DNA from 2 places in the Protofrankia sp. CiP3 genome. Region 2 is predicted to be linked to the other one. Evidence: riboswitches for the same ligand, from Rfam matches in the RefSeq annotation. Region 2 holds a riboswitch; the other holds the start of a gene.
The links. A riboswitch is a leader RNA that binds a small molecule or an ion and turns the genes downstream of it on or off. The one in region 2 is predicted to bind cyclic di-AMP.
Positions count from the first base shown of each region.

Region 1: another riboswitch for cyclic di-AMP. It lies ahead of MJ797_RS00500 (transglycosylase family protein); the one in region 2 lies ahead of MJ797_RS27285 (transglycosylase family protein).

Region 1 is NZ_CAKJTM010000001.1:112,928-117,615, forward strand. Features, by position in the region: gene MJ797_RS00490 (adenosylmethionine--8-amino-7-oxononanoate transaminase) at 1-234, shown strand, start outside; gene MJ797_RS00495 (DUF3151 domain-containing protein) at 420-854, opposite strand; gene MJ797_RS00500 (transglycosylase family protein) at 1,223-1,954, opposite strand; cyclic di-AMP (ydaO/yuaA leader) riboswitch at 1,961-2,119, opposite strand; gene MJ797_RS26900 (transglycosylase family protein) at 2,489-3,355, opposite strand; cyclic di-AMP (ydaO/yuaA leader) riboswitch at 3,361-3,535, opposite strand; gene fbaA (class II fructose-bisphosphate aldolase) at 4,048-4,688, opposite strand, start outside.
Region 2 is NZ_CAKJTM010000088.1:8,147-12,834, reverse strand. Features, by position in the region: gene MJ797_RS21235 (alkaline phosphatase family protein) at 1-839, shown strand, start outside; gene MJ797_RS21230 (hypothetical protein) at 1,064-1,924, shown strand; gene MJ797_RS27285 (transglycosylase family protein) at 2,022-2,717, opposite strand; cyclic di-AMP (ydaO/yuaA leader) riboswitch at 2,722-2,894, opposite strand; gene MJ797_RS21220 (ATP-binding cassette domain-containing protein) at 3,161-3,877, opposite strand; gene MJ797_RS21215 (twitching motility protein PilT) at 4,388-4,688, opposite strand, start outside.

The sequences.
Region 1 (4,688 bases), on a different contig from region 2:
TCGTCCGTGGCCGCGTTTCCCGGAGTCGCCGACGTGCGGGTCCTGGGCGCGATCGGGGTCGTCCAGCTTGATCATCCGGTGGACGTGCCGGCCGCGACCAGGGCCGCGTCGCGCAACGGCGTCTGGCTGCGGCCGTTCCGGGATCTCCTTTACACCATGCCGCCGTTCATCTCGACCGATGCCGACATCAACGCGATCACGTGCGCGCTGCGCGCCGCCGCACAGGTCGGTTAAGAGCGCCCGGCAATAGGGGTGTGGATCAAGGAGCGGGGCTGGGGTGCGTGCATCGCGAGGCGGCGGAGGGAGACGTCGGAGGTGCTGGGCGTCGACCGACGACAACCACGGGATGCCCCACCCGGACGGCGCGAGCCGGACAGTCCCCTATAACCGGTGCAACGTGGCCGGTATCCACAAGCGGCTCAGTCGCTTGTGAAGCCCAGCACGCTGGATGCCTCGGAATCGCTGTCGGCGAGGAACTCCCGGCAGCGGGCGGCCTCCTCGGTTTCACCGATGGCGGCGGCGGCACGGCTCAGCGCCGCGAGCGCGCGTAGGAAGCCCTGGTTGGGCTCATGGGACCACGGGATCGGCCCATGCCCGCGCCAACCGGCACGGCGCAGCTGGTCCAGACCGCGGTGGTACCCGGTCCGCGCGTAGGCGTAGCCCGTGACAGCCGCGCCCGCGTCCAGGGAGCGCTCGGCCAACATCGCCCAGGCGAGGCTTGAGTCCGGGAAGCGGCCCGCGACAGCCTCCGGGGTATCGCCGACGCTGAGGGCCCTGGCTGCGGCCGGATCGAGAGCGAGCCTTGTCGGAGGCGGACCGCCAAGGAGATCCGGACGTTCGGGGGATGTCGTCATGAGGCTCATCCTGCCGGATCGCGCTCATGCCGCATCGCATGGGGAGCTCTCACGCGGCGGACCTGGTGGGAGGGGGTGGGCCATCAGGTCCGCCGCGGGATCGGGGGCCGAAGCCGACATCGTCTTCGGACAGCCGGGAAAATTGTGGTTCAGAGCGCCCGGCAACAGGACTGTCCGGCTTGCGCCGCCCAAGCGGCGCCGCAAGCCATCGCTCCCCGTCCATCGCCGCGTGGTGCACGGATACGCTGGCTCGTCGGTCGACGCCCAACACCTCCGGCGCACCCCTCCGCAGCCTCGCGATCCATCCATCCGGACGCCGCTGTCTGATCGAACACCCTACTGCTGGAGCCTCTTACGAGTGCCCGCGCTCACAGGGCCGACGGGCTGGTGACGGTGATGTCCCAGAGGTTCTTGCCGACCACACCGGTCTGTCCGTCGTCGACCCGTGTCAGATAGCTGTACAGCGACGCGAGACCCTGGGATTCCCCGCCGAAGCGGCCGTCCACCTGCAGAATGAACTTCTTCTCACGCATCGTGCTCTGCCAGACGTAAGCGTCAGCGCGAACTTCACCGGCCAGCGCGGTGGAAAGGGTTGTGCCGGCGAAGTTTGACGATGCCAGCTGGGCCTTCGCGCGTTCCAAGGTCATCGGAGGCTGCGCTGGGGCAACCGCCTGCTGGACCACCTCGGTGCTGGGGACGGCTGCCGCTGTCTGCGGTGCTGGGCCGTTGTTGGTCAGGCCCATCTTGACTGAGCAGGACGGCCAAGGGGACCAGCCGCGAGCGTTGTAGAGCTTGTGGGCGGCATCGTCCTGCAGCGCCGGTGGCGCGTCGCTGGGAAGACCGGAATAACCCAGGCCATGCCAGGTCCCGGCGTCGAACTGGTAGGCGCCGTAGAAACCGTTGCCGGTATTGATGTGATAGTTGTTACCGGACTCGCACTGGCGGAGTTTGGCGAAGTCGTCGGCGGTCGCGGCGCTCGCTGGGCTGGCCGCGACGGCGAGACCACTGCCCACGAGTGCTGTGACAGCACCAGTGGTGCGCAGGACCTTGACTGCGGTGGACGACTGTTGCGGGGCGCGGTGCCTGCCAACAGACGGCATGTGGGTCGGTCCTTCCCGTCGCCTACGAGGTGAGCTGTCGGGTTCGGGCTGGGAACATGCCCGGCCGGTGACGCCCATGCGCGTCGTTGGCTTCACCCCAAGGACACCGGCGTCTCGGTATCCGGATGTGGTTCCCCCGATCCCGTCCTGGCGGCTTCGCGGTAGGTCCTGCCACGGCGGACGGGGACGGGATTCGGCGTCCGTTCGCGCGGCCTCGCCGATCTGGCGAGTGGGGAGGACTCTAGCGAGCCTGGCTCTTTCGAAGCAAATCGGGGTGTCGGATGAACTACATGGATCTGGCCTACATCCCCCGAATGAACTATGTGGGCCAAACTGAGAACTGTACCTGGCGATTGGGAAAGCTCCGCCGGAGGGTTGCTTGTGTTGGGTTTTTGTAACGACGAGTAATCGGGCTGGTCGTTATGGTGTTTATCTGTTGTGTTTGTTGTCACTTTGGTGTGGCCAGCCCGACTCGTCGTGTGCGGGGTCTATATCAGTTTCGTAGCCGTCAGGCGGTAGCCGTTCGGTTCAGGCTCAGCTGAAGGTGGCCGTCCAGGTTTGCGGTCCGCAGATTCCGTCCACCGTCAGGCCCTTGTCAGCCTGGAGATGGCTCGCCGCACCAGCCGACTCCGGTCCGTACTGACCATCAATCTGGATGTTGTAACCAAGACCGTTCATCTGCCGCTGCCATGACCGCACGTCCGGTCGCACCTGGTCGACCAGATCGGTCGTGAAGGGCGTGGCAGCGGAAGCGACAGCGGTCGACGGAGTGGCCGCGTCCGCCGCGCGCCATGCCCAACGCGAGGAACCGCTTCTGCCGTATGAGCGTGCCTGCCACGAGCTGCTGTCCGACGAACCGGTGCTGTCTGGACTGGCGCTGCTGGCGGTGGCGCTGCCTGGACTTGACGAGCTGGCGCCCGACGAGCTGGCGCCCGACGAGCTGGCGCCCGACGAGCTGGTGCCCGACGAGCCGGTGCCGGTGCTGTTTGATGATGAGCCGCTGCCTGACGAGCTGGCGCCAGCCCCGAGTTGGCCGGCGCCCATGCCCCGGCCGCAGACGGGCCACTGGCCGAAGCCGGATTGGGTGGCGAGCTTGAGCGCGGCCTCGTCCTGGGTGCTCGGGGAGGCGCTGCTGGGCAGTCCGGTGTAGCCCAGGCTCTGCCAGGTGCTCAGCGAGAACTGGTATGCGCCGTAATAGCCGTTGCCGGTGTTGGCCGTGTAGTCACCGCCGGACTCGCACTGGCGAAGCCCCTCCCACGTGGTGGCGGCGCTGGCCGGTTGTGACATCGCGATGCCACCACTGATCGCCGCGAGCAGGGCCGGGGTCAGCACCATGGCTCGGGTACGGACCCGGGCCCGGCGAATTCCGCGATGTCGGCCGCGAGAACTTGTACGGGACATATTGGTAATGCCCTTCCCCACGCCTGCGAGGTGAGCTGTCGGGTTCGGGCTGGGACTGCCCGGCCGCTTTCGCGGCTTCACCCCGAGGACGCCTGGTATCGACGCCCGGAAGTGGGTCCCCCGTTCCTGCCGCAAGTTTGGTTTTCGTCGGGCGCGGGCAGGATTCGGCGTGCCGCCCGACGTGTCCCCGCCGTATCGACGGGCACGGCGCAGACCATAACCAGCATCGCTGGTGGCTGAACAAGTCGTGAATGCGCTTCGTGACTATGCGCACATCGGGCTGGGCGCCCTTGCCGTATCTCGAGATCGGCTGCTAACGCACGCAGGCGCGCGCTCAGCACTTTCCAGCGACGGAAACCACGGGCAGCGGTGGGGCGGCCACCGTGCCGCAGCTGGCCCGAGTAATACCGCGTGCACCCGGACAGGTTGTTTGCGTAGCCCGCGGCACCGCATCGAATTCAGGTTCCCAGCAGTCATAGCGGACGTTCACACGATATCGTCCGATGCATTCTGGGGGAACCTGTTTTGAATCTTCTGTCCGGGCGGTCGACGGCTGTGATTCAAAACAGGTTCTACGACGGGGAAGGGCAGGGCCGCACGGACCGGTCTGGTTGGGTACGAGGATCCGGTGGCGGCCGGAGGATGCGCGAAAAGCGATGCTCGCGCGTCCTCCGGCCGGTGAGCCGGCCGGCTCAGCCGGTGAGCGAACGCCCGGCGGAGCGCAGGTCCTCGCAGGCCCGCACGACGCGGGCGGCCATGCCGCTCTCGGCCGCCTTGCCGTAGCTGCGTGGGTCGTACTGTTTCTTCACACCGACCTCGCCGTCAACTTTCAGCACTCCGTCATAATTCTTGAAAATATGGTCGACGATCGGCCGAGTGAACGCGTACTGAGTGTCGGTGTCCACATTCATCTTCACAACGCCGTAGTCCAGCGCTTCGCGGATTTCGGCCGGGTCGGAGCCGCTACCGCCGTGAAACACCAGGTCGAACGGCTTGGTATCGGCTGGCAGCCCGAGCTGTCGCGCGACATACTGCTGTCCGTCCCGAAGGATGCTTGGACGGAGTTTCACGTTGCCCGGCTTGTACACACCGTGTACGTTTCCGAAGGTTGCGGCGAGCATGTAGCGACCCCGTTCGCCGGTGCCGAGAACCTCGGCGGTTCGCCACATATCCGCTGGTGTGGTGTAGAGCTTCTCGTCGATCGCGCCGACGACCCCATCCTCCTCACCGCCGACGACGCCGATCTCCACTTCCAGGACGATCTCAGCCTGGTGGCATTCAATCAGGAGAGCGTCGGCAATCTTGAGATTTTCCTCGAGTTCGACCACCGAGC
Region 2 (4,688 bases):
ATGACCACAGCCGGACGACGAAGGTCGGCACACCGGCCATCTTCGGGATGAACTTCCAAACCGTCTCCACCGCCGAGAAGCTGCCCCGCTCGGATGGTCTGACCGGCGGATACCTGCCCGGCGGTGCCACCCCCGGGCCGCTGCTCGCCCGCGCGCTGGGCTATGTCGACGCGAGCGTCGCCACGATCGTGGAGGAGATCCACCGCCGCGGCCTGACCGGCAGCACCACGGTCATCCTGTCCGCGAAGCACGGCCAGTCGCCCACCGACCCGGCCGATCTCACCCGCATCGCCGACGGGCCGATCATCGACGGGTTGAACGCGGCATGGGCTGCGGGGCATCCCGGTGCGGCCCCGCTGGTGGCCTTCGCGGTCGACGACGACGTCCTGCAGTTCTGGCTCAGCGACACCTCGGCGGCGGCGGCCGCGTTCGCCCGTACCTTCCTGCTCACCCACCCGGCGGCGGGCAAGGCGATCGACGGCACGCCCCGTACGTTGGCCGCCTCGGGCCTCACGGCCGTCTACGCGGGGGACGGGGCAGCCGCGTTCTTCGGCACCCGTCCCGGCGACCCGCGCCATCCCGATGTCGTGGGTGTCGTGACGCACGGCGTCGTGTTCACCGGCGGCACCGGCAAGATCGCCGAACATGGTGGGTCGGACCCGCAGGACCGTGACGTCGCGCTGGTCGTGTCCGGCGCCGGCGTTGCACACCACGAGGTGGACGGGCACCGGGTCGAGACCACCCAGATCGCCCCGACGATCCTGGCCCTGCTCGGCCTGGACCCGGACGCGTTGCGGGCGGTACGGATCGAGCACACCCGGGCGTTGCCGCTGCGCTGAGAGATTTCTCCTCGGCAGGTCTGCAACAGCGGTACCTGACGGCGGCCGGGACCACCCCTCTCGCGTGGTCCCGGCCGCCGTCGGAAAGGCCTGGCCACCGCCCTGTGAGTACGTCGCGCCGGGGTGCCGGAGTGGTCGTCATCGGCAGGTGGTTAGATCATCAGGTGTTTGTTGTTGCATACCTGTCCGCTTTTGGTTGTGCTGTGTGCTATGGGGCTGGTTCGGTGCTGCAGTCGGTGGGCGCGCGTCGGCTTGTCACCGCCGGCGCGCTCGATCCGCGTCTGCTGCCACGGCTCGCGCGACAGCTGCCCTACCTGATCGGGCTGGCACTCGACCTTGGCGGTTGGCTGCTGTCTCTGGTGGCGGTGCGATCGCTGCCGCTGTTCGCGGTCCAGGCGACCCTCGCCGGCAGCGCGGGCGTCACGGCGGTACTGGCTGCGGTGTTCCTGCGCAGCCGTCCGGGACCGGCGCAACTGCGCGCGCTGGCGGCGCTCGGCGTTGGCCTGATCCTTCTTGCCTTCACCGCGCAGCCCGCGCCACCACATCCGGTGGGCACCATCGCGACCATAGTGATCGTGCTGTTCGTTCCCGTCCTTGCTGCCGCCGGCGCGTCGGCGGGCCGATCCCTGCGGGGAGAGCGCTCCGCTGTGGCGCTCGGAGCGCTGTCGGGGCTGGCATTCGGCGGGACCGCACTGTGCGCACGGGCGTTGGACGCCGACCACACCCTCGGCGCTGTCCTCACCGACCCCCTTTCCTGGGCGCTGCTGGCCTACGGGCTGCTCGGGATGAGCGCGTTCGGGGCCGCGTTGCAACGCGGATCGGTGACGCTTGTCACCGCCAGCCAGGGCGCGGCGGAAACCCTCGTTCCGGCAGCGATGGGATTTGCGCTGCTGGGGGACCAGGTCCGTCCGGGTTACCTCCCGCTTGCCGTGATCGGGTTCGTCGCCGCCGTGGCCGCAGCGGTCAAGCTGGCGATCCTCACCCCACCAGGGACGTTGCGTACTCGTCCGTGTCTGCCTGGCGCGCAATCCCCGCACGCGGCGACGATCCGGCGGATGCCGTCAGCGTCGTGTAGCGCGATCTAGTCGTACCGGCTCGTGGCGGAATCCGGCGAACGGCCGGGCGCCGTACGGCGCCCGGCCGGCTTCCCGGTGGTTTCCTCTCCGTTTGGTCGCCTGCCGGTTAGTCGTCAGTCGGCTGGGTGTTCTGGTACCAGGGCGACCGGTATGAATGCCGGTGGCGGCCAGTGGCGACGGAAGTGTTCCCGGCGGGGTTTCCGCTCCCGGTTCCGCTCTCACTCCCAGTCCCAGTCCCGACCGAGTCCGCCGGCGGAGTCTGGGTAGTCGCGGGTTGTGCTGAGGTATCGACATTTAGCGACTGAGAGTCGGCTGACTGTGATGGGCTGTCGGACGGTTGAGCCTGTGTGTCCGTGGATTGTGCGTGTGTACTCGCCGACGGCGACTGGGTAGCGGTCGGAGCCGTGTTGGCGACGCTGCCGACCTTTCCAGACCAGCACGACCGCGATGAAACCCACGGCGTCGTGCCCTGCTGGGCGTACAGCATCCGGGCGCGGTTCCACTGCTCGGCAACGGAGGCGTTCTGCGGCAGGCCGGTCCCGCCGACTGACTGCCACGTGCTGGGAAGGAACTGGAACAGTCCGCCGGCACCTATCGAATTGACGATTGTCGGGTTGCCGCCGGACTCACACTGAGCAATTGCCGACAACGTCTGGTCTTCCGACGGCGCTGCGCTGGCGGGCCCCGAGATTCCAATGCCGACACCGCCGACGGCGGCGGCGATGGCCGGAATTGTGATGAGTGCGCGGGTGTATTTGCTGGTTGCTCTGCTACCGCGATGGCGGGCGCGCGAACGGGACATATAGATGCCCTTTCCCCACGCCTACGAGGTGAGCTGTCGGGTTCGGGCTGGGAAATACCCGGCCGCATCATGCGGCTTCACCCCAAGGACGCCCGCTGGCGTCCGGGAATTGGTTCCCCCGCTCCTGCCGTTGTTTTGACGATCATCGGACGGGGCAGGACTCGGCGTGTTTCGTCCGATGCGCGCCCTCGTTGCGAAGGCACGGAGGAACCCTATCGGCTACAGCTGGTCGGCCGGCAAGGGGGGGTGAAGAAGGGAACATCCGAACATCGACACTTGATTTCGGTACCGATCAGCATTAATACGCGTGCGCGCGCGTTCATTCTAACCAGCCAGCATTGATGGAATGTTTCCGTGACATGGGAACCACCTTTTGACGCAGAGCATGGTGCGCTTTGCGGACAATCGGGTCGACCGGGTAGCGCCGCCGCTGGGGCGCCTACTCAAGGCCGGCGGATGCGCATCGGGTATCCACGAGCGCCCATGAGCAGTGCCGGTTTGGTCGCCAGCGCCCGGCCGAGCGCGAGCATCTGCTGCTCCCCGCCGGACAGCAGCCCGGCCGGGCGGTGCAGCAGGTCTGTCAGGGCCGGGAAATAGGCGAGGGCGCACTCGGTGTGCGCGGCCCGACGGCCACCGGCGAGCCACAGGTTCTCCCGAACGGTCAGGTCCATGAACAGTGCCCGGTCCTCGGGGATGTGCGCGAGGCCGCGTCGAGCGAGGACGTCCGGGCGGGCACCTGCGATCGAACGGCTCTGGAACCCGATTGTCCCGCCGATGACCGGTAGCAGACCGGATACAGTCAGCAAAGTGGTTGTCTTGCCTGCGCCGTTCGGACCAAGCAGAGCGACGATCTCACCGGCGTTGACCCGCAGGTTGAGCCCGTGCACCACCGGGATGCCGAGTTCCGCGTTCACATAGGTCACCGCCACAGTGGCTCCATCGGTCAGGTCCGGATAGCCGACCTCGGCGCCCTGTTGGTTGATCAGGCCGATCGTGACCGGCGCGAGGCTGGCGTCGGCAGGGTTGCCCGCCCGGCCCGCATTGGCTGCGCCGGGCGCGTTACCGACGGTCGCACCGGTCGGCGACGACGTGACGGACCGACGCAGGAGAGATGCATCCCATGTGTGCGGGCGGGACGCTAGCAGCGCCGTGTTCTTCATGGGTGGTCTCAACCGGTCAGTGCATCATCCGGGCATCCGCATCGTGCCGGAACCCCGTGGATCCCAGCACGATGCGGGTGGTGCACCGACCGCTGGAGACCGCCCATGGCGGTATCAAGTGGTGGAGGCGACACCCGACGCCCGCCTCGTGCCGGGACTCTCAGCAGGAGTTCGAATCGGGCTGTTGGGGTAGGCCAGAAGCCTGCCCGATCACAATCAAGATTACCGAGCCCTCTGCTCCCAGCACGAGGCGGGCGGTGCACTGATCGCTGGAGACAGCCGCACCCACAGCCGACGGCCGCGTCAACCGTAAAAGTCCAGCTCACAGGCCGAAATCCGGATTTTGGAGCCCCACACGATCGGGTCGGGTGTGTGGCTTCGAACCGGGCGGGGCTGGGCATCCCGAGGCTGGATGGCACCGTCCGCCGCGCCCGCATCCTCGGCGGCCTGGTCAACGAGTACCGCAACGCCACCTGACAGCCTCACAGCCGACGGTGGAGATGTTGTCTGCTATACCTTGATGATTGTGAATGGTCGGGCGTTCGGGAGATGTTCGGCCAGATGTTGAAGATCGCCGGGGTCGGATGTGTAGATGACTCCGCCGCGGCGGGCCGCTGCCAGCACGACGACGGCGTCGACTCCGTCGGTGGTGTGGGCGCGGCCAAGCAGTTCGCCGGCGGAGCGGGCTGCTGTCTGGTCGACCGGTTCGACTACACAGCCCCGGAGTAGGCGGGCGAGCCGTGCCTGGAGCGCCCCGTCGCGCCAGACCTGCCAGACGACGGGTGCCGGGACAACGGGGGCGACGCCGCCA